Regions from separate parts of the Streptomyces sp. NBC_01003 genome, predicted to be linked through region 3. Evidence: riboswitches for the same ligand, from Rfam matches in the RefSeq annotation. Region 3 holds a riboswitch; each other region holds the start of a gene.
The links. Region 3 has a riboswitch for cobalamin ahead of OG698_RS40145 (HoxN/HupN/NixA family nickel/cobalt transporter). Riboswitches for the same ligand answer to the same signal wherever they lie in the genome.

Region 1 (5,164 bases), 8.8 Mb from region 3:
GGGGCATTCCGCCGCCTGCACGCTGGCCTGGCTGGCCGCCGATCTGCGGCCGGAGCGGCTGGCCAAGGTCGCCCTCATCGGCGGTTTCCCGACTGCCGACGGCCAGCCGTACGCCGACTTTTTCGAGGTGCGAGACGACGTCATGCCCTTCCCTGGCTGGGGCCCGTTCGAGGGGCCGGACGCCGCCGACCTCGACGACGGGGCCAGGCGAGAGTTGGCGGCTGCCGCGATCCCCGTGCCCGCAGGCGTGGCCGAAGGAGTGGTACGGCTGGCAGACGAACGGAGGTTCGACATCCCGGTCGTGGTCGTATGTCCGGAGTTCACGCCCGCGCAAGCGCAGGACTCGATCAACGCCGGCGACGTCCCGGAGCTCGCCCGGGCCAAGCACGTCGACTTTGCCGACATCGACTCCGGCCACTGGCCGATGATCACGCAGCCTGCCGAGCTGGCCCGGATCCTGGCTGCGGCAGCCAACGCGGCCTGACGGGGGAATTACCGGGCACGAGCAAGACCCTGGGTGTGCTGGTCACAGCCACTCGTTGATGGCCGCCACCAGAACCGTCGCCTCGTAGCGCACCGCGAGTTTGTCGTATCTGGTGGCCACGGCGCGGTGACGCTTGAGGCGATGCTGGCCGACCCGCTCAGGCTCCAGATCGTGACCCTGCTCGCCCGCGAGACGCTCTGCACCACGCACCTGGTGGAGGAGACCGGTGCCAAGCAGACGAACCTCTCCAACCACATGAAGGTGCTGCGCGAGGCGGGCGTGGTGGACACCGAGCCGTGCGGCCGGTTCATCTACTACCGGCTGAAGCCCGAAGTCATCGACGCCCTAGCCAGCTCCTTCGGTGAGCTGGCGGCCACCGCGCGGGAGACCGTGGAGACCGGCCGGAAGCGGGCCTGCTGATGACGTCCACCGAACCCGCCACCACCGGCAGCACGAACAGCGAAGAGGCGCGCGTCGTCGCCAAGCTCTCCACCCTGGACCGCTTCCTCGCCGTGTGGATCCTCGCCGCCATGGCCCTCGGCCTCGGCCTCGGACGGCTGATTCCGGGCCTGAACGACGCCCTCGCCAAGGTCGAGATCGGCGGGATCTCCCTGCCGATCGCGGTCGGCCTGCTGGTGATGATGTATCCGGTGCTGGCCAAAGTCCGCTACGACAAGCTCGACGCCGTCACCGGCGACAAGAAGCTCATGGTGTCGTCGCTGGTCATCAACTGGATCGTCGGCCCGGCCGTGATGTTCGCCCTCGCCTGGATCTTCCTGGCGGACCTGCCCGAGTACCGCACCGGCCTGATCATCGTCGGCCTGAGCCCGCTGCATCGCCATGGTCATCATCTGGAACGACCTCGCCTGCGGCGACCGCGAAGCCACCGCCGTCCTCGTCGCCCTGAACTCCGTCTTCCAGGTCCTGGCGTTCGGCTTGCTGGGCTGGTTCTACCTCGACCTGCTGCCCGGTTGGCTCGGCTTGGGCGACGGCGAGCACCTCGACATCTCCATGTGGAAGATCGCCTTGAACGTCGTCATCTTCCTCGGCGTCCCGCTGCTCGCCGGATTCCTCACCCGCCGCATCGGCGAGCAGAAGCTGGGCCGCGAGCGCTACGAGGCCAACTTCCTGCCGAAGATCGGCCCTTGGGCGCTGTACGGGCTGCTGTTCACGATCGTCATCCTCTTCGCCCTGCAGGGCAAGACGATCACCTCGCAGCCGCTGGACGTCGCACGGATCGCGCTGCCGCTGCTGGTGTACTTCGCGCTGATGTGGTTCGGCAGGTTCGCGCTCGGCAAGGCGATCGGCCTCCCGTACGACCGCACGGCGACACTCGCCTTCACCGCGGCCGGCAACAACTTCGAGCTGGCCATCGCGGTCGCCATCGCCACTTTCGGCGTCACCTCCGGCCAGGCCCTGTCCGGCGTTGTCGGCCCGCTCATCGAGGTGCCGGTCCTGGTCGCGCTCGTGTACGTATCGCTGGCCTGGCGGCGGAAGTTTCTCGCCGCCTGATTCGCACCGACAGTGCGAAGCGGCCGGGGCGCCCGTGAGGGCACCCCGGCCGCCTGCGTAAGCGAGTCAGCGGGCCGCCGCGGTCAGCAGCTGGCCCATCGCCGCGAGAACGCTCGGCTCGACCCGGTAGTACACCCAGGTGCCGCGCCGCTCGGAGGTGAGCAGGCCGGCGTCCTTGAGCTTCTTCAGATGGTGGGAGACGGTCGGCTGCGAGACGCCGACATCGGAGATGTCGCACACGCACGCCTCGCCGCCCTCGTGCGAGGCCACGGCGGAGAACAGCCGCAGCCGCACCGGATCCCCCAGCGCCTTGAACATCCTCGCTGCCCGCTCGGCCTCCTCGGCATCCAAGGGCCGCTCGGTCAGCGGCGGGCAGCACGGCGCCACCGCATCATCCGGCTGGTTCAGGACCGGCAGCTCCACCACACTCGAATTCGACATACGTCAATATTGACATCCGTCGAAGCCGCATGCCAACCTCGCCATATCGACAGACGCCGAAGCAGCAGATCGATTTCCCACTGCCTGCCCTGGAGAACGTGATGAGCGAGAGCACGCCCGCCGCACTGCCGACCGTGGTCATCGGCGCCGGCCCCATCGGCCTGGCCGCTGCCGCCCACCTCATCGAGCGCGGCATCGAACCGCTCGTCCTGGAAGCCGGACGCTTCGCGGGCAGCGCGGTACGCGACTGGTCGCACGTCCGCCTCTTCTCCACCTGGGCTGAGGTCGTCGACCCCGCCGCCGAGAAGCTCCTGGCCCCCACCGGCTGGGTCAAGCCCGACGGCGCCACCTACCCCACCGGCGGCGACTGGGCCGAGCAGTACCTGCAGCCGCTCGCCGACAACCTCGGCGAGACGGTCCGCTTCGGCGCCACGGTCACCGGCGTCTCCCGCGCCGGCCGTGACCGGGTCGTGGACGCCGACCGCGAGCAGCAGCCCTTCACCGTCCACGTCCAGTACGCCGACGGCCGCGAGGAGCGCCTCTTCGCCCGCGCCGTCATCGACGCGTCGGGCACCTGGTCCACCCCCAGCCCGCTCGGCGGCGACGGCCTGCCCGCCCTCGGCGAGAAGGCGGCCACAGACCGCATCTCCTACCGCGTCCCCGACCTCAAGGACCCAGCCGTACGGGCCCGTTACGCGGGTAAGCGCACCGCCGTCATCGGCTCCGGCGCCTCCGCCTTCACAGCGCTCGCCTACCTGGCCGAGCTGGCCAAGGACGAGTCCGGCACCCACGCCACGTGGATTCTGCGCCGCGGCATCTCCGGGGCGACCTTCGGCGGCGGGGACGCCGACCAGCTCCCCGCCCGCGGCGCCCTGGGCCTCGCGGCCAAGGCCGCGGTCGACAACGGGTACGCCGACGCCGTCACCGGCTTCCGCACCACCGCGATCGAGAGGACCGACAACGACCGGGTGGCGCTGGTCGCAGAGGACGGCCGCCGTCTCGATGAGGTCGACGAGGTCATCGCCCTGACCGGCTTCCGCCCCGACCTCACCTTCCTCAACGAGCTGCGTCTCGGCCTCGACGAGCGCCTCCAGGCCCCCACCGAGCTGGCCCCGCTCATCGACCCCAACGTCCACTCCTGCGGCACCGTCTACCCGCACGGCGTCAACGAGCTCTCCCACCCCGAGAAGGACGTCTACCTGGTCGGCATGAAGTCCTACGGCCGCGCTCCCACCTTCCTCGCCATGACCGGCTACGAGCAGGTCCGCTCCATCACCGCAGCCCTCGCCGGCGACCAGGACGCCGCCGAGCGCGTCGAGCTGACCCTGCCGGAGACCGGGGTGTGCGGGGGAGCCGGCCTGTTCGACGAGCCCGAGGCCGAACAGGGCGGCGGGTGCTGCGCCGCCCCGACCACACTGCAGATCGGTACCAGCGCACCGTCCGCGTCAGGCGGTTGCTGACCGCCGATGTACCCACCGGCCGGTACGAACCGGTCGCACTCCACATCGGTCCCGGCGAGCCAAGACCGGTAAGCCTCCGACGCGCACGACGAAGGCCCCGTCTTTTCTGGCGGGGCCTTCGTCGTCGGGCACCCGGGGCCGGACTCAGTGCGTCGGGCCGCCGCGCGAGAAGGCGGGCACTGTTACCCGAAGACGACGTCGCGGAGGTCAGGTCCGGCATCCACACGGCACTGTGACGCCCAATCAGTGTCACTGATTAAGGCGACGCGGAAGGGTCGACGCCCTGGTGACCAGAGCTGGAAGCGGGACTCGACGATGTCGAGGGGACTCCGCTCAGCCCCGGTTCGGGCAGCTGAACCTCGGAGTGGTCGCCCCCGAGGATGAGCACCAGCGCCGTCAGTACCGAGGTGCCGCAGACGATGGCCCCGACAATGTCGCCCTTGCCGAGCGGCCCCTGGCGAGTGTGCTTGTAGACGAAGTACCCCACGACGCACGCCACCATCATGAGGGCGCCGCCGACGGCGTCGATGTGCACAGTCAAGGTCAGTCTCCCGCTCGCGGGCCGCGTGACGGCCCTGAATGAGAAGACCGCGGGCGCGATCTCCACACCTTCGGCGGGATGCGTGGGGTCTGACAGCAAGAATGCCCAACTCGATGAGTTGGGCATCGGGTCCTGCTGGGAGTGTCCCGGTGCCCTGCCGAAGGACCCGACGAGTCGCCGGGGTCTTCGGGCAGGCAGGTCCTCGGACTTACGTGGGGCGCGGAGGCGCTTCACGTACACCGTTGCGGGACAGTTCCGGAATTGCACCGGATTCCCCTGCTGCTTGGCATCGATTCTACTTGACGCGTCGCTCTGCCGACGGAAGTTGTCCCGGTCGAGCGTTCGGTACGAGCGAGTCCCGCCCTGCCGCCAGCTCAGGTACGTACTTGTAGAGCGTCGTCCGGGAGACGCCCAGCAGCTTGGCGATCGACGTGATGGTGTTATCCGGGTCTGTCAGCAACCCGCGAGCGTGGCGGATCTGCTCCTCCGTCATGGCGGGCGGTCGACCAGTCCGTTCGCCACGTGCTCGCGCGGCCGCAAGGCCCTCGTGGGTGCCCTGCACGATCAGTTCTCGGATGAACTCCGCAAGGGCGGCGAACACGTGGAAGACCAGGCGCCCGCCGGGCGTGGTTGTGTCGAGGGACTCGTGCAGCGACTGGAAGCCGATCCCGCGCTTGCGGAGTCCGGCCACAATGGAGATCAGATCTTGGATCGAACGACCCAAGC
Region 2 (5,164 bases), 7.4 Mb from region 3:
GGCGTCGAGGTCGTCGATGGCCTGCACGATGTCCCCGAACTCGGCATAGCACATGTGGGTGTGGACCTGGGTGTCCGGCCGGACCCCGCTCGTGGTGAGCCGGAACGCCTCCGTCGCCCACGCGAGGTAGGCGGCGTGGTCGGCGGCGCGCAGCGGGAGGGTCTCGCGCAGGGCGGGCTCGTCGACCTGGATCACCGAGGTCCCGGACGTCTCAAGGTCGTCGACCTCGTCCCGCAGGGCGAGGGCGACCTGGCGGGCGGTGTCGGCGAGCGGCTGGTCGTCACGGACGAAGGACCACGCGAGCATGGTGACGGGACCCGTGAGCATGCCCTTGACCGGGCGGCCCGTGAGCGACTGGGCGTACGTCGTCCAGCGCACCGTCATCGGCTCGGGGCGGGAGATGTCACCGGCGAGGATCGGCGGACGGACATAACGCGTGCCGTAGGACTGCACCCAGCCGTGCTGCGTGGCCAGATACCCGGTGAGCTGCTCGGCGAAGTACTGCACCATGTCGTTGCGTTCGGGCTCGCCGTGCACGAGGACATCGATGCCGGCCTTCTCCTGGAAGGCGATCACCTCCTGGATCTCGGCCCTGACGCGCTCCTCGTACGCGGCGTCGTCGATCCGCCCGGCGCGCAGCCCGGCCCGTGCGGTGCGCAGCTCGGCCGTCTGCGGGAACGAGCCGATGGTCGTCGTCGGCAGCAGCGGGAGGCCGAGGCTGCCCCGCTGGGCTGCCGCACGTTCCGTGTACGGCTGCGCGCGGCGGGCGTGGGCCGCCGTGACCGCCGCGGTGCGGGCGCGCACGGCCGGGTCGCGGGTGAGGGCGGAGGTGGTCCGGGAGGCCAGGTCGGCGCGGTTGGCGGCGAGTTGGGCGGAGATCGTGTGGGTGCCCAGCGTCAGGCCGCGTGCGAGGGTGGCGATCTCGGCGGTCTTCTGGCGCGCGAAGGCGAGCCAGCGCAGGATCTGCGGCTCGATGTCGCGCTCCAGCGCCGCGTCGACGGGGACGTGCAGGAGTGAGCAGGACGCGGCCACGTCGACCCGGTCGGCCAGGCCGAGCAGGGTGCCGAGGGTGGCCAGCGACTTCTCCAGGTCGTCGACCCAGATGTTGCGGCCGTTGACGACGCCCGCTACCAGGCGCTTGCCGGGCAGTCCGCCGACGGCGGCAAGGGCGTCCAGGTTGGCGGCGGCAGCCTCGGTGAAGTCGAGGGCGAGCCCCTCGACCGGCGCCCCGGCCAGGACGGGCAGGGCGTCGCCGAGCCGGTCGAAGTACGAGGCGACCAGCATCTTGGGCCGGTCGGTGAGGGCGCCGAGGTCGCGGTAGGCGCGCCCGGCGGCGTTCAGTTCGGCCGGCGTGCGGTCCTGGACGAGGGCGGGCTCGTCGAGCTGCACCCACTCGGCGCCCGCCTCGCGCAGGTCGGCGAGGACTTCGGCGTAGACCGGCAACAGACGGTCGAGCAGGGTCAGCGGCTCGAAGTCGGCGGCGACCCCGGGCGCGGGCTTGGCGAGCAGCAGATAGGTGACCGGGCCGACGAGCACGGGCCGGGCCGGCAGACCGAGGGCGAGGGCCTCCTTGAGCTCGGCGACCTGCTTCGTGGAGTCGGCCGTGAACGCCAGTTCTGGGCCCAACTCCGGTACGAGGTAGTGGTAGTTGGTGTCGAACCACTTCGTCATCTCCAGCGGCGCCACGTCCTGCGTGCCCCGCGCCATGGCGAAGTAGCCGTCCAGCGCGTCGGCCTCGACGGCCGGGCGGTGCCGCTCGGGGATGGCGCCGACCATGACGGTGGCGTCCAGGACGTGGTCGTAGAACGAGAAGTCACCGGTGGGGACTTCGCCGATGCCCGCGTCGGCGAGTTCGTGCCAGTTCGCGCGGCGCAGGCCGGCGGCGGTGGTGCGGAGGGCGTCGGCGCCGACGTGGCCCTTCCAGTAGCCCTCGATGGCCTTCTTGAGTTCGCGGGCAGGGCCCTGGCGGGGATAGCCGTACACGGTGGCCCGTGCTGCCGCGGCTGCGGACTTGGTGGTCATGGAGATCTCCTTCGCGAGATGAATCCCTGAGATCCCGGAGACGGGACGAGAGCGCGAAGGGTGACACGGACCGGACGGCGCGGTCGCGTACGGCAGGGCACGCGCGCCCGTTCGGTGTGTACGCCGACCCGCCCACGAGGTCACCGGGACATCCGCGTGCGAATGGTTCACGCGCGGGCAACGGGCAGGTCTTCGGACTCGCGGGCACGTCCACCCGATGCCGGGCGGACACCTACTGGCCGTCGCTTCCCAGCCCGATCCATCGGGCCAGTGCGTGTGACGGCGGTCGTTCCAGCTCACCGCTGCGGGGCAGTCCCGGATTCCCACCGGGTTCCCTCTTACGACGCTCCCGCCTGGCGGACGGGGCGAACCAGCTGCACCGGTCACCCTACGCACGCGGGACGTTCCTTCGCGAGCCCGCCCCGCACCGCGGCCACCCTCCGAGAAGGGGCCGCCGTCTGATTTCGGGCGGCGTGGTAGCTTTCCAAGGCCAGTCGAACTCATGCCCGTCTGCCCCGCATTGCGGGATCTTGGACAGGTATGTGTCAGGGAATCCGGTGCGAATCCGGAGCTGACGCGCAGCGGTGAGGGTGACGGGCGGGGCATCGGCCACTGGACCGCACGCGGTCCGGGAAGGCGCACCGTCCGCGTGACCCCGAGTCCGAAGACCTGCTGGCAGCCTTCGCGGGCTCCGGTCGGGGCGGCGGGGGAGACCGTGCGACCGGGCTCCGCGCATGAGCCCTCGACATCGAGGAAGTCCCCGTGCTCTTCGCGCGCTCCGCCACACGCCGCCGCATACCCAGAGCCGCCCTCGGTCTCGCAGAGATGCTCGTGCTGGCCGCGCGCGGCAGCAGCGGATCCGAGCGCACCCCGGCAGCGCACAAGAGCGCCGCGGCTATCCGGTCGTACTCGACAACTGCGGGGCGCGGGTCGAGGTGAAAGCGGCCCCCGAGCGCGCCGTTTCCCTCGACCAGGGTTCGACCAGATCATGCTGGCCCTCGGCCTCGGCGACCGCATGGCCGGCACCGGGACCTGGACGGACCCTGTGTTGACTTCCTCCCCCCTCGTGAACGAGGGGGTTTCCTACGGCTTGCGCCGTGGGGTTTCCTGCTTCGTCGCCGACTGCCCGCCCGGAGTTCTCCGTTGAGGTCTTACACCAGCTCCACAGGCTGTCACCGCCAGTCCGGCGGCCAGCAGGTTGTTCGCTGCGTTCGTGTCCCGGTCGTGGGTCGTTCCGCAGGTGTCGCAGCTCCAGGTTCGAACGTGCAGCGGCATCTTCTTTGCGAGGGTGCCGCAGTGGGAGCACAGCTTGGAGGAGGGGAAGAAGCGGTCGACAGCGATCACTTCCCGCCCGTACCAGGCGGCCTTGTACTCCAGCATGCTCCGGAAGTCCGACCACGCGGCATCGCTGATGGCGCGGGCAAGGCTCCGGTTCTTGACCATGTTGCGTACGGTCAGGTCCTCGATCACGAGCGTTTGGTTGTCGCGCACGAGTCGAGTGGTCAGTTTGTGCAGGTGGTCGCGGCGTCGGTCGGCGATGCGGGCGTGGATCCTGGCGACTTTGCGCCGGGCCTTGGCCCGGTTGGTGCCGTCGCCCTTGGCCTTGCGGGAGAGGTTTTGCTGGGCCTTGGCCAGGCGGGCGCGGTCCTTGCGTTCGTGCCGGGGGTTGGCGATCTTCTCGCCGGTGGACAGGGTCAGGAGATGGTCAAGACCGACCACACGAGGTCGAGCGGTTCGTTCATCTTCGCCAGTGTCAGGCCACCGTCACGGAAGCGGAAGCCGCTGGTGGTGTACTCGGCGGACTTGCGGGACTTCTTCCGCGACTTGAAGTGCGGATACCTCGCCCGCTTGGCGAAGAAGTTGGTGAACGCCGTCTGCAAGTGCCGCAATGTCTGCTGCAAAGGCACCGACGACACGTCGTTGAGGAACGCCAGTTCCTCGGTCCTCTTCCATGCGGTCAGCATCGCCGAGGTGGCGTTGTAGTTGACCCGCTCCTGGCGCGCCCACGCTTCGGTGCGGGCGGCAAGCGCGAGGTTGTAGACCTTGCGCACGCATCCGAACGTGCGCGACAGCTCGGCTGCCTCCACGTCGGTCGGATAGAAGCGGTACTTGAACGCCCGCTTCACACACGTCGTGGTCACGCTCACAAACTATGGCGACTGCGACTCAACACCAAATCTGCCGGTCACAGCACCGTGTCCGCCCTGACGACCCATCACAGCCCCTTACCCAGCTCCGCAGGAACCTGTTTCCTCTCCGCCCTGAAGGGCGGAGTATCCACGGAGGAACTCGATGAAGGGACTTGAGAAGGAGAACGCGAAGGTCGAGCGGCTCGCCGACCGCTACCCGTCGTTCCAGAAGGTCCTCGACGCCGAACCCGACTTCGTCGCCGCGTCATTCAGCGCCACGCTCAGCAAGGGGGAGTGGCGCCACGCGACCAGTTCGGGAAACTGGGCGTACCGGAGTACCTCTCGCCCTCCGACTGTGTCGGCAAGGGCAACAGCGGCGCCGGCGACGGACGCTCGTACAAGACGCTGAGCATGGAAACCGTCTACGGCGAAGTCCGCGACCTCGCCGCGGTCTTCGATGTGCGCGAGCGGGGCGAACGGCTCGTCGCCGCGCTCCAGGCCGGGTGAAGAAGGCCACCGGCGGCATCGACGCCTCCCGAACGACACTCTTACCCGGACCCGGACCCGGAGCCGGACCCGGACCCGGACCCGGACCCGGACCCGGACCCGGAGCCGATGACCCAATCCACCACCGGCCCACCCATCACCGCCGACGGGCTGCGGGCCGACCGGGTCCGTCGCGAGACCGGCGGGCAACTCATCCTGGACGGCGTGAGCGTGCACCCGGCCCCCGGAGGCATCACGGGCCTCATCGGACCCAACGGCTCGGGAAAGACCACACTCCTGCGGCTGCTCGCGGGCATCCTCACGCCCCAGGCCGGAGTGGTGACCCTGGACGGCTCACCGCTGAGTGCCGTGGGCCGCAGGGAGTTCGCACGCCGCATCGCCGTGGTCGAGCAACAGGCCGACACCCAGGTCGAGTTGACCGTCGAGGACGTCGTGCGCCTGGGCCGCATCCCGCACCGCAGGGCGTGGATGCCACCGTCGGCGCAGGACGAGGAGGCCGTACGTTC
Region 3 (5,164 bases):
GCGGTCACCGAGGCAGGCGCTGTGACGGGCTGGTGTGCGCTCACGGACCCGGGCGCGAGCGCGGTGAGGCAGGCGGTCGTCGTGATGATGGTGGCTATGGGGCAGAACATGAGGCGTCTCCGGTCCGTGTGCCGCAGCGGCAGGAGAGCTGCGGTCCTGGTCAGGACGCTAGTGAGCCCGGGCGGGCGGCGCCCGCAGGACTAGGCCGATCGGAGGTCGTCCCCGTCGGCGGCCGGTTCGCGGTATCCGACCGCGGCGACCGCCACGAGCAGGGTGCCGACGAGGAGCGGCCAGCCGAGGCCGTGGTGCAGCACGAGCAGCGCGCCGAGCGCGGCGCCCACCAGCATGGCCACCACGGAGACGATCCGACGCCCCGCCCGCGGGTCGGTGCCGCCCGCGAGCGAGGACTCGGAGGCGAGCCCGGTCAGCGTCATCGTGAGGACCGTCGTGGTCATGTCCGGGACCGCGAGCTTGCGGACCGTCGCGTTGCGCAGCCCCATGGCCCATGCGAGGACCGCGATGAGCGCGTACGCAGCCCTGCCCGGCCAGGCGAACGCGACGGCCGTCGCCACGGCGAGCAGGACCGCCTCGGTGACGAACACCGACCGCACCCAGGACTCCCGCGCCCGCCCGGCGAACACCCCGGTGAGCCGCCCGGCGCACACGGCCCCCGCGAGGAACGCGCCGAGGGAGGTGAGCGACCCGAGCACGGAGAACCCGGGAGCGCCCGCGGCGGCGAAGCCGATGACGACGACATTGCCGGTCATGTTCGCCGTGAAGACGTGGCCGAGGCCCAGATAGCTGACCGCGTCGACGATTCCGCTCACGACCGTGAGGACCGTGAGGGCCGCTGGGAGGGTGGACCGGCGCGGCACGGGCGCGGGCGCCGCTGGTGGAACGCTGGCTTCACTCACCCGCACGACCTTACGGAGTCCCGGTCCCGGCGGCCCGCCGGATCAGGTCCGCACGGCCCACCGTTCCTCGACCTTCGCGAGCCGCCAGTACCCGATGGCCGCCGCCCAGACGACGACGAACAGGCCCACGATGATGAACCCGACGTTGTCCAGGTCGAGCCCCGCTATCCAGCCGGTCACCGAGTCCCGCAGGTCGAGCTTGTCGTGCAGGACGCCCACGAGCTCGATGGTGCCGATCAGGAACGCGACGGCGATCGAAAGGCCGGTGATGGCCAGGTTGTAGAACACCTTGCGCACCGGGTTCGAGAACGCCCACTGGTACGCGAAGTTCATGAACGTCCCGTCCAGGGTGTCGAACAGGCTCATACCGGCGGCGAACAGGAGCGGCAGGCACAGGATCGCGTACCAGGGCAGTCCGGCCGCCGCGCCGCTGCCCGCCATCACCATCAGCGTGACCTCGGTCGCCGTGTCGAAGCCGAGGCCGAAGAGGAAGCCGAGCGGGTACATCTGGCCCGGGCGGGTGATGGACTTGGTGAACCGGCCGAGGATCCGGTTCATGAACCCCCGTGAATCCAGGTGCTGTTCGAGCTCCGCCTCGTCGTACGAGCCCGCGCGCATCGCCCGGAACACCCGCAGGATCCCCACCAGGGCGACGAGGTTGAGCGCCGCGATGAGGTACAGGAAGGACCCGGAGATGGTGGTGCCCATGACGCCGAGCGTCTGATGGGTGGCGGACCCCTCGTTCATGATCCGCCCGGCGAGCTGGGTGCCGCCGGCGATCAGCGCGGCGAGCACGACCACGACGCTGGAGTGGCCGAGCGCGAACCAGAACCCCACCGACACCGGGCGCTTGCCGTCGGCCATCAACTTGCGGGTGGTGTTGTCGATCGCGGCGATGTGGTCCGCGTCGAACGCGTGCCGCATCCCCAGGGTGTACGCGGTGACGCCGAGGCCGATGCCGAAGGCCTTCGACCCCACCTCGTAGTGCTCCGGCACGACGAGAAGGAACAGCACGCCGAACGCGACGACATGGAGTGCGGCGATCACCGCGAGGAGCCCGGCGGTGCGGACGGTGTCCTCGCGCCGCCAGTGGAACGCGTCGCGTCCGGTCGCCGGGGACTTTACGGGCAGGGCCATGCGGTCACGCTCCAACACCTCGTGGAATCACTTCGTGAGATGCCGTGGCCGGTCTCCTGGCTGACGGGTGTCCGCGTCCGCCCCTGCCTTCCCAGCTGCGCGCGGCAGCCAGTGGCGTACTGGGGGCGAGGCGTCCCGAGTCGTCTCGTTGCCGAGGGACCCGGGGCCCGATCACAGTGGCGAGGGCCGCTTCGGTCTGAGTCCTTTGAGGGACCGTCACCGAATTCCCGAGCACCACGGCCCGCCCACAGTAGAGGCCGGTCCGCGACGCCTGCAAGGCTGCACAGCTGCGTAGGTGTGCGCGGGTATTCAAGATCACATCGGTGGCTGCGAGGATGGGGCCATGCATCTCGTCCCTGCCGAGCGCGCCGACCGCCGCACGATCGACGGCCACCGGGTCTGCGAAGCCATCGCCGCCATCGGTGAGCCAGGACATGTCCGCGCCTGGGCCGACCGGTTCTCGCTGCTCGCCGATCCCCGCCGCCTCGCGCTGCTCCTCGCGCTGTACCGGGCGGGGCCGCTGGCCGTGTCGGATCTCGCCGTCGCGACGGGCATGAACGACCCGGCGGTCTCGCAGGCGCTGCGGCTGCTGCGCGCGGCCGGAGTGGTCGAGGGGGAGAAGGAGGGCAGGATCGTGCGTTACCGCGTCGTCGACGCGGCGACCGCGGACCTTCTCAAGCACTGCGCGACGGACGGCGCGCACTGACACGTGCGCGCCGTCGTGGCCGGCTGCTCTGTCCTTCAGTCGCGTCGGCCGTTGGCCCGGCGGCGCGCGGCGGCGATCTCCGCGTAGGTGAGGTCGCGCCCCTCCCAGTGCGAGCCCTCGGCGGACTTGCCGGGCTCCAGGTCCTTGTAGACCTCGAAGAAGTGCGTGATCTCCAGGCGGTCGAACTCGGGGATGTCCTCGATGTCCTGCACGGAGGTGTGGCGCGGATCGTGCGCGGGCACGCACAGGACCTTCTCGTCCATGCCCTTCTCGTCCCGCATCACGAACATGCCGATCGCGCGGCACTCGACGGTGCAGCCGGGGAACGTCGGATCGCTGACCAGGACGAGCGCGTCGAGCGGATCGCCGTCGCGCCCGAGCGTGCCCTCGATGTATCCGTAGTCCGCGGGGTACTGGGTGGAGGTGAACAGCATCCGGTCGAGCCTGATCCGGCCGACGGAATGGTCCATCTCGTACTTGTTGCGGGAGCCTTGGGGGATCTCCACGGTGACGTCGAACGCGTGGACCGCGTCGGTGCCGTGGGCTGCGTCGGTGTGTCGGACCTCGTTGTCCAAGCCGGCCTCCTCGTCCACCCCGAGTGTGCTCCCGGGAGTGCGGGCGCGTCAGCCTATCGGGAACTCCAATTCAGGCCTGTCCCACATCACGGCGGGCGGATTGGCGGCAGCGGTGCCGGTGCGAACGGCCCCCATGCCGCGGTAGAAGCCCTCGGCGGGCGGGTGCGAGACCACACGGACCGAGGTGAGTCCTGCCGCGCGCGCCTCGTCCTGCATGTGGGTGACGAGCAGCCGCCCGATGCCGAGTCCCTGCGCCGCGTCGGCGACGAACATCAGGTCGAGTTCCGGGGGCACGAGCGTGAGCGCGTAGAAACCGAGCACCAGGTCATCGGCGCCGACCGCGACGAAGACACGATGGGCCTCGATGTAGTCGGGCCCCACCCGGTAGCCGGCCACCATCGACGCGTACGGGGCCTCGTAGGCGCGCGACGTGCGGACGAGCCGGGTCAGCCGCTTGGCGTCACGGGCGGTCGCCCGGCGCACCCGGACCGTCCCGCCGTCCCCCGGGCTTCCCGCGGCAGTAATGCTCGAAGTCATAGTGTGAGTATTACGCATCCTGCCGCGCCGATCGACCCGGGACGGTGCACGCCGGCCGTCTCACGCGGTGGGAACGGTGGACTGCACCTGCCGCAGGAACGTCGCGTTGTCCGGTGTCTGCCGGATCCGCTCGACGAGCGTCTCGAGCCCCGCGTGTCCGTCCCGCGACTGAAGCGCCCGCCGCAGGCCGCGTACGACCGCCGACTCGGCCTCAGGCAGGAGGAGTTCCTCGCGACGCGTGCCGGACTGGGTGAGGTCGACGGCGGGGTGGATCCGGCGCTCGGCGAGGCCGCGGTCGAGACGGATCTCCATGTTGCCCGTGCTCTTGAGCTCCTCGAAGAAGTAGTCGTCGGCGCGGGAGCCGGTGTCGACGAGCGCGGTGGCGAGGATGGTGAGCGAGCCGCCCTCCTCGGCGAGCCTCGCCGCGCCGAAGAACCGCTTGGGGCCGATCAGCGCGGAGGCGTCGACACCGCCGCTGAGCGTACGGCCGCCGGACGACGCCGTGTTGTTGTGGGCGCGGCACAGGCGCGTCAGGGAGTCCAGCAGGATGACGACGTCACGGCCGTCCTCGACGAGCCGCTTGGCGCGCTCGACGGCGAGTTCGGCCAGCGCGATATGCGCCTTCGCAGGCTGGTCGAAGGTCGAGGCGAAGACCTCGCCGCGCACCGAGCGCCGCATGTCGGTGACCTCCTCCGGCCGTTCGTCGAGGAGCACCACCATCAGATGGGCCTCGGGGTGGTTCGTGGCGACGGACGCGGCGAGCTGCTGGAGCAGCACCGTCTTGCCGGTCTTGGGCGGCGCCACGATCAGCCCGCGCTGCCCCTTGCCGATGGGGGTGAACAGGTCGACGATGCGGGGCGTCACGCCGCCCTTCACGGTTTCGAGACGCAGGCGCTGCCGCGGGTGCAGGGGAGTGAGGTCACCGAACTTGGGCCGCCCGCGCAGCTCTTGGACGGGGCGCCCGTTGACGCGCTCGACCTCGGCGAGGACGCGCGGCCTGCCGCATGTCCCCTGGATCAAGTCGCCCTTGCGCAGGCCGAGTCGGCGGATCAGGGCGGTCGGAACCTGGACGTCGTGCGACGTCGGCAGGAGGTCGGCGAGGCGCAGGAACCCGGGCCCGTTGCCCGAGGTGTCGAGGACACCCGCGGCCTGGACCGCGACCTCCTTCGGCTGCGTCGTGAACGCCTTTGTGGTGGTGGGGGGTTCGAGTGTGGTGGTCATCGGAATCGGTCCTTTCGAGGACGTTCGTACGAGAGCATGAGTGAGGTGGGATCCGGCGGGATCGGGGCGGTGAC
Region 4 (5,164 bases), 1.2 Mb from region 3:
GGATCATCACGACGACGTTGCCGAACTGGAGCGACGCGAGCACGATGTCGTCGCCGTCGACGTAGAGGGAGCCCGGCGGCTCGCCCCACGCCTCCAGCATCCCGTCGCGCAGCTCGGGCGCCAGCTTGTCGAACCAGGCGCGGTAGTCGGCGAGCGGCACGCGCGCGGGCGCCGACGCCAACTGGTCCTCGGTGAGCCACTCGACGTCGTGGCCGCCCGCCTCGATGAGCCGGTGGATCAGCTCGTCACCGTTGTCGGGGTAGCCGTGGACGCCGTAACCGGCCTCGCGCAGCGCGTCCAGGACGCGGACGGCGGAGGCGGGCGTGTCGAGGCCCACCGCGTTGCCGACCCGCGAGTGCTTGGTCGGGTAGGCCGTGAAGACGACGGCGAGCTTCTTCTCGCCGTTCGGCTTGTGGCCGAGACGCGCGTGGCGTACGGCGATTCCGGCGACGCGCGCGGCCCGCTCGGGGTCGGCCGCGTACACCGGGACGCCGTCGGGGCCCTCCTCCTTGAAGGAGAACGGCACGGTGACGATCCGGCCGTCGAACTCGGGGATCGCGACCTGCATCGCCGCGTCCATCGGCGACAGCGCGGCGTCCGACGCCTCCCAGGCCGCCTTCGACGACGTGAGGCAAAGACCCTGGAGGACAGGGATGTCGAGGTCGGCGAGCGCGCCGATGTCCCAGGCCTCCTCGTCGCCGCCCGCGGACGCCTGCGAGGCGTGCGTGCCGCCCGCCGCGAGCACGGTCGCGACCAGGGTGTCGGCCTCGCCGAGCAGCTCGTACAGGCCCGGGTCGGCGCCGCGCAGCGAACCGCAGTACACCGGAAGGGAGTTGACGCCGCGCGCCTCGATCGCGTCGCACAGCGTGTCCACGAACGCGGTGTTCCCGGACAGCTCGTGGGCGCGGTAGAACAGCACGCCGACGGTCGGGCGGCCCTCGACGCGGGCACGGCGGCCGTGCACCCCGTACTCGGGCATCTTCTGCGGCTCGGCGCTGTGCCGCTCCTGCGTGCTCCCGGCCCGGCCGTGCCCGTGGAGCAGCACGTCCTGGACGAGGAAGCGGGCCAGCTCGACGAGGTTGCCGGGACCGCCCTCGACGAGATAGCGCAGCGCCTCGGCCACGGCGCCCGCGTGCACGGTCGACTCGGCCATCAGCTCCGCGTCCGGGACGCTCTCGCCGCCGAGCAGGACCGTCGGCACGCCGGACGCCTTCAGCGCCGCCAGCCCGTCCTCCCAGGCGCGCTTGCCGCCGAGGAGCCGTACGACGGCGATGTCCACGCCGTCGAGCAGCTCCGGCAGCTCGCTCTGGACGTCCACGCGGGTCGGGTTCCCGATCCGGTAGGGGGCGCCGGAGGCCCGGGCCGCCAGCAGATCGGTGTCTGCGGTCGACAACAACAACACTGTGCTCATGCGGGCGCTCCCGGTGGAATGAAAGGCAGTCCTGACGGAGCGCCGGACTCGATGAGCCGCCACAGCGCGTCCGTGTCCGCGTGTTCTTCGATCAGATCGCCGAGCCGGTCGAGCTGCTCCTCGCGCAGCGCGCCGAACGACGTGTCGGGCGCCGGTACGAAACGGCGGCCCGCGGCGGCCGCGACCTCGCGCAGGAACGCCCGGCGGAAGCCGTCCGCCTCCAGCGAGCCGTGCCAGTGCGTGCCCCAGACGGAGCCGACGCGGCACCCGTCCAGGAACGCCTCGCCGCCATTGACCTCGGCGACCCCGTGATGGATCTCGTAACCCTCGACGCGCTCGCCGAGCGCCTCGCCGACGGGCCGGGCGAGGGTCTTCTCGCGCTCGAACCGCACCCGTACGGGCAGCAGTGCGAGCCCGTCCACGGCGCCCAGGCGCGACTCGACGTCGTCCTCGATGCGCTCGCCGAGCACCTGGAAGCCGCCGCAGATCCCGAGGACCGGCCGGCCCTCGGCGGCCCGGCGCGCGAGGGCGTCGGCGAGGCCGCGCTCGCGCAGCCACTGAAGTGCCTTGACGGTGCCGCGCGTTCCCGGCACGACGACCAGGTCCGCGTCGACGAGCTCCTCGGCCCGGTCGACGAACCGCACGACGACGCCCGGCTCCGCGGCCAGTGCGTCCACGTCGGTGAAGTTCGACATCAGCGGGACGGCGCAGACGGCGACGCGCAACACGTCCTCGCCGACCGGGGCCGCGGTCCGCGACTCGCGCACGGAACCGCGCAGCGACACGCGCAGCCCGTCCTCCTCGTCGATGCCGAGGCCGTGCTGGAAGGGGAGAACCCCGTACGTGGGGCGCCCGGTCAGGTCCTCGAGCATGTCGAGGCCGGGCTCGAGGAGCGAGACGTCCCCGCGGAACTTGTTGACCAGAAAGCCGGCCAGCAGCTCCTGGTCCTCGGGGGCGAGCAGCGCTGTCGTGCCGAAGAACGACGCGAAGACGCCGCCGCGGTCGATGTCGCCGACCACGAGCACGGGCAGCCGCGCGGCCCGGGCGATCCCCATGTTGACGATGTCGGTACGGCGCAGGTTGATCTCGGCGGGAGAGCCCGCCCCTTCACAGATCACGGCGTCATAGCTGCCCCGGAGTTCCTCCAGGCATCCCACGACGGTGTCCAGAAGTGCCGCCTGCCGTCCCCCGTGCAGCGCCTTCCCGGGGGACACAGCACCTGACAGCGGCTTCGCCGCGGGCCCGGACTCCCCGAAGAACCCCCGGGCACTCAACTCGCCCACCGGCTTGCCCATGAGCACCACCTGGCTGCTCCGGTCACTGCCCGGCTTCAGCAGCACGGGGTTCATCAGGGCGCTCGGCTCGACGCGGGCGGCCTGCGCCTGCATGGCCTGCGCCCGCCCGATCTCGGCGCCCTCGCGCGTCACGAAGGAGTTGAGGGACATGTTCTGCCCCTTGAACGGCGCGACCTTCACCCCCTGCCGCACCAGCCACCGGCAGATCCCCGCGGTGACGACGCTCTTCCCGGCATCGGACGTGGTCCCTGCCACCAGCAGTCCGCCACCACTCACGACTTCCCCCTCCGCAACAGTGCCCGCCCGGCGACACACACGCCGAGGGCCAGCCAGCTCACGCGCCGCGAGAGCCGCGCCGCCCGCTCGACGTCGGCGGTCTCCACGGCCCGGCCCGACGCGTTCAGTACGGGCCGGTGCTCGACCCGCCCGCCGTACGACAGAGTCCCGCCGAGCCGCACCCCGAGCGCCCCCGCGAACGAGGCCTCGACGACACCGGCGTTGGGGCTCGGGTGCAGCCGCGCGTCCTCGCGCCACGCCGTGAGCGCGCCGCGCGGACGGCCGCCCGCGACGGCGGCGAGCACGCCGGTGAGCCGCGCTCCCGGCCAGCCCGCCACGTCGTCGAGGCGCGCGGAGGCCCAGCCGTAGCGGCGGTACCTGGCCGACTTGTGCCCGACCATGGCGTCCAGCGTGTTCACGGCGCGGAACGCGACGAGCCCGGGGACGCCGGCGACGGCGCCCCACACGAGCGCGCCCACGACGGCGTCGGAGGTGTTCTCGGCGACGGATTCGACGACGGCCCGCGCGATCCCGTCCGCGTCCAGGGCCTGCGGGTCACGCCCGCACAGATGCGGCAGCCGCTCGCGCGCCGCGTCCACGTCACCGGCGGCCAGCGCGCCCCCGATGGCGCGCGCCTCGCGCCCCAGCGACGTACCGCCGACGACCGCCCAAGTGGCGGCGGCGGTCAGCACGATGGAAGCGGCGGGGGAGCGGCGCACGGCGCGCGCGGCGAGGCCACCGGCGACGGCGGCGCCCCCGGCGCACACGGCGGTGTGCACGGCGCCCCACCCGCGGTGGTCACGCCACAGCACGCGCTCGACGGCGCCCGCGGCCCGCCCGAACGCGGCGACCGGATGCCCGCGGCGCGGATCGCCGATCAGGAGGTCGCCGAGGAGTCCGGCGGCGCTGCCGTACGCGAAGACGCGCTCGGCCCGCACGGTCAGCCCGCCGCTACGGCGAGGGGAACCCTTGTACTCGTTCTCGGCGGGAGCACCCGCAACTGGCAGCCGCGCATGGCGATATGTCCTCACTCAGGGTGTCCACGCCCTGGTTGGAAGAGACCGGCGGCGAGAGTTCCTGGCTCACGGGGATCACTCCCCGGTGACAGTGGCGGGACCGCGCCGGATTCGCACCGGCTTCCTCTCCTGCTGCCGTAGATGGCCCCGGAAGTCCACCACGCCCCGCGAACGCCCGTCAACTTGCCGTTGACCTGCGAAGGGAGAGTGTGCTGAGGCCCACACGAAGCGGGGTGCGGGACGCCTTCGCGTCCCGCACCCCGCACTCCTGCCGGTTACCTCCGGTCAGGCGACGATCAGGAAGATCCCGTACCCGACGGCCGCCGCGCACAGGGCGAAGCAGGCGTACGCGCCGGAGACGGCCAGCGCCGCCGAGTTGCCCTGGGCCGCCGCCGACTCCCGCTTGGTGAGGCCGACGATGCCGAGGGTGAACAGGCCCACGAGGGCCACCGTGATCACGAGGCTGACTCCGAACACGGAGCCGAGTGCTGCCCAGTCGATGTGCATAGCGCTGCTGCTTCCTTAGACCGTGGCCGGGCGCGCGGGCTCCGCCGAGGGCGGGGCGGGCGAGGCGGGGATGGTGGTCTTCACGTCGGTGTCCAGGGCCGTGACCGTGCCGGCGGGCGGCGGGGTGACGGCCGCGATCGCGGTGGTCACGACGCCTGCGGGCTCGTCCGGGACGTCGACGCCGTCGATGTCGTCGTCCGTGACGTTCGTGTGGTCGACCGAGTTGCGCCGGGACAGCGCCCAGATGGTGCCCGCGCCGGCGATCAGGAGCAGCGCGGTGACGGCGACGCCCCACGAGCCCTGCTTGGTGAGGAACTCGGCGCCCGCGCCGACCAGACCGGCGGCCGGCAGGGTCAGGCCCCAGGCGATGAACATGCGGGTCGCGGTCGACCAGCGGACGACGCCGCCCTTGCGGCCGAGGCCCGAGCCCATGACGGCGCCGGAGCAGACCTGCGTCGTGGAGAGCGAGAAGCCGATGTGCGAGGAGGCGAGGATCGCGGTCGCGGCGCTGGTCTGGGCGGCGAAGCCCTGCTGCGGCGCGAGGTCCGTGAGGCCCTTGCCCATGGTGCGGATGATGCGCCAGCCGCCGAGGTAGGTGCCGAGCGCGATGGCCGCACCGGCCGAGACGATGACCCACATCGGGGGGTTGGCGCCGGGGC

Region 1: it holds a riboswitch for cobalamin, as region 3 does, so the genes downstream of both, OG698_RS00090 (hypothetical protein) here and OG698_RS40145 (HoxN/HupN/NixA family nickel/cobalt transporter) in region 3, are expected to answer to the same signal.
Region 2: it holds a riboswitch for cobalamin, as region 3 does, so the genes downstream of both, metE (5-methyltetrahydropteroyltriglutamate--homocysteine S-methyltransferase) here and OG698_RS40145 (HoxN/HupN/NixA family nickel/cobalt transporter) in region 3, are expected to answer to the same signal.
Region 4: it holds a riboswitch for cobalamin, as region 3 does, so the genes downstream of both, OG698_RS34405 (cobalamin biosynthesis protein) here and OG698_RS40145 (HoxN/HupN/NixA family nickel/cobalt transporter) in region 3, are expected to answer to the same signal.

The regions. Positions count from the first base shown of each region.
Region 1 is NZ_CP108707.1:20,263-25,426, reverse strand. It holds gene OG698_RS00120 (alpha/beta fold hydrolase) at 1-484, shown strand, start outside; partial or broken gene OG698_RS00115 (IS5/IS1182 family transposase) at 527-628, opposite strand; gene OG698_RS00110 (ArsR/SmtB family transcription factor) at 626-904, shown strand; partial or broken gene arsB (ACR3 family arsenite efflux transporter) at 904-1,996, shown strand; gene OG698_RS00100 (ArsR/SmtB family transcription factor) at 2,063-2,437, opposite strand; gene OG698_RS00095 (NAD(P)-binding domain-containing protein) at 2,539-3,897, shown strand; gene OG698_RS00090 (hypothetical protein) at 4,154-4,438, opposite strand; cobalamin riboswitch at 4,614-4,756, opposite strand; gene OG698_RS00085 (recombinase family protein) at 4,734-5,164, opposite strand, start outside.
Region 2 is NZ_CP108707.1:1,420,945-1,426,108, reverse strand. It holds gene metE (5-methyltetrahydropteroyltriglutamate--homocysteine S-methyltransferase) at 1-2,022, opposite strand, end outside; cobalamin riboswitch at 2,209-2,363, opposite strand; cobalamin riboswitch at 2,516-2,714, shown strand; partial or broken gene OG698_RS06660 (RNA-guided endonuclease InsQ/TnpB family protein) at 3,106-4,163, opposite strand; partial or broken gene OG698_RS06655 (ABC transporter substrate-binding protein) at 4,315-4,702, shown strand; gene OG698_RS06650 (ABC transporter ATP-binding protein) at 4,767-5,164, shown strand, end outside.
Region 3 is NZ_CP108707.1:8,771,511-8,776,674, forward strand. It holds gene OG698_RS40135 (hypothetical protein) at 1-110, opposite strand, end outside; gene OG698_RS40140 (YoaK family protein) at 201-914, opposite strand; gene OG698_RS40145 (HoxN/HupN/NixA family nickel/cobalt transporter) at 957-2,051, opposite strand; cobalamin riboswitch at 2,080-2,305, opposite strand; gene OG698_RS40150 (ArsR/SmtB family transcription factor) at 2,395-2,757, shown strand; gene OG698_RS40155 (inorganic diphosphatase) at 2,793-3,227, opposite strand; gene OG698_RS40160 (GNAT family N-acetyltransferase) at 3,381-3,869, opposite strand; gene rho (transcription termination factor Rho) at 3,930-5,090, opposite strand.
Region 4 is NZ_CP108707.1:7,543,968-7,549,131, forward strand. It holds gene cobN (cobaltochelatase subunit CobN) at 1-1,411, opposite strand, end outside; gene OG698_RS34400 (cobyric acid synthase) at 1,408-2,982, opposite strand; gene OG698_RS34405 (cobalamin biosynthesis protein) at 2,979-3,920, opposite strand; cobalamin riboswitch at 4,033-4,174, opposite strand; gene OG698_RS34410 (hypothetical protein) at 4,284-4,505, opposite strand; gene OG698_RS34415 (anion permease) at 4,521-5,164, opposite strand, start outside.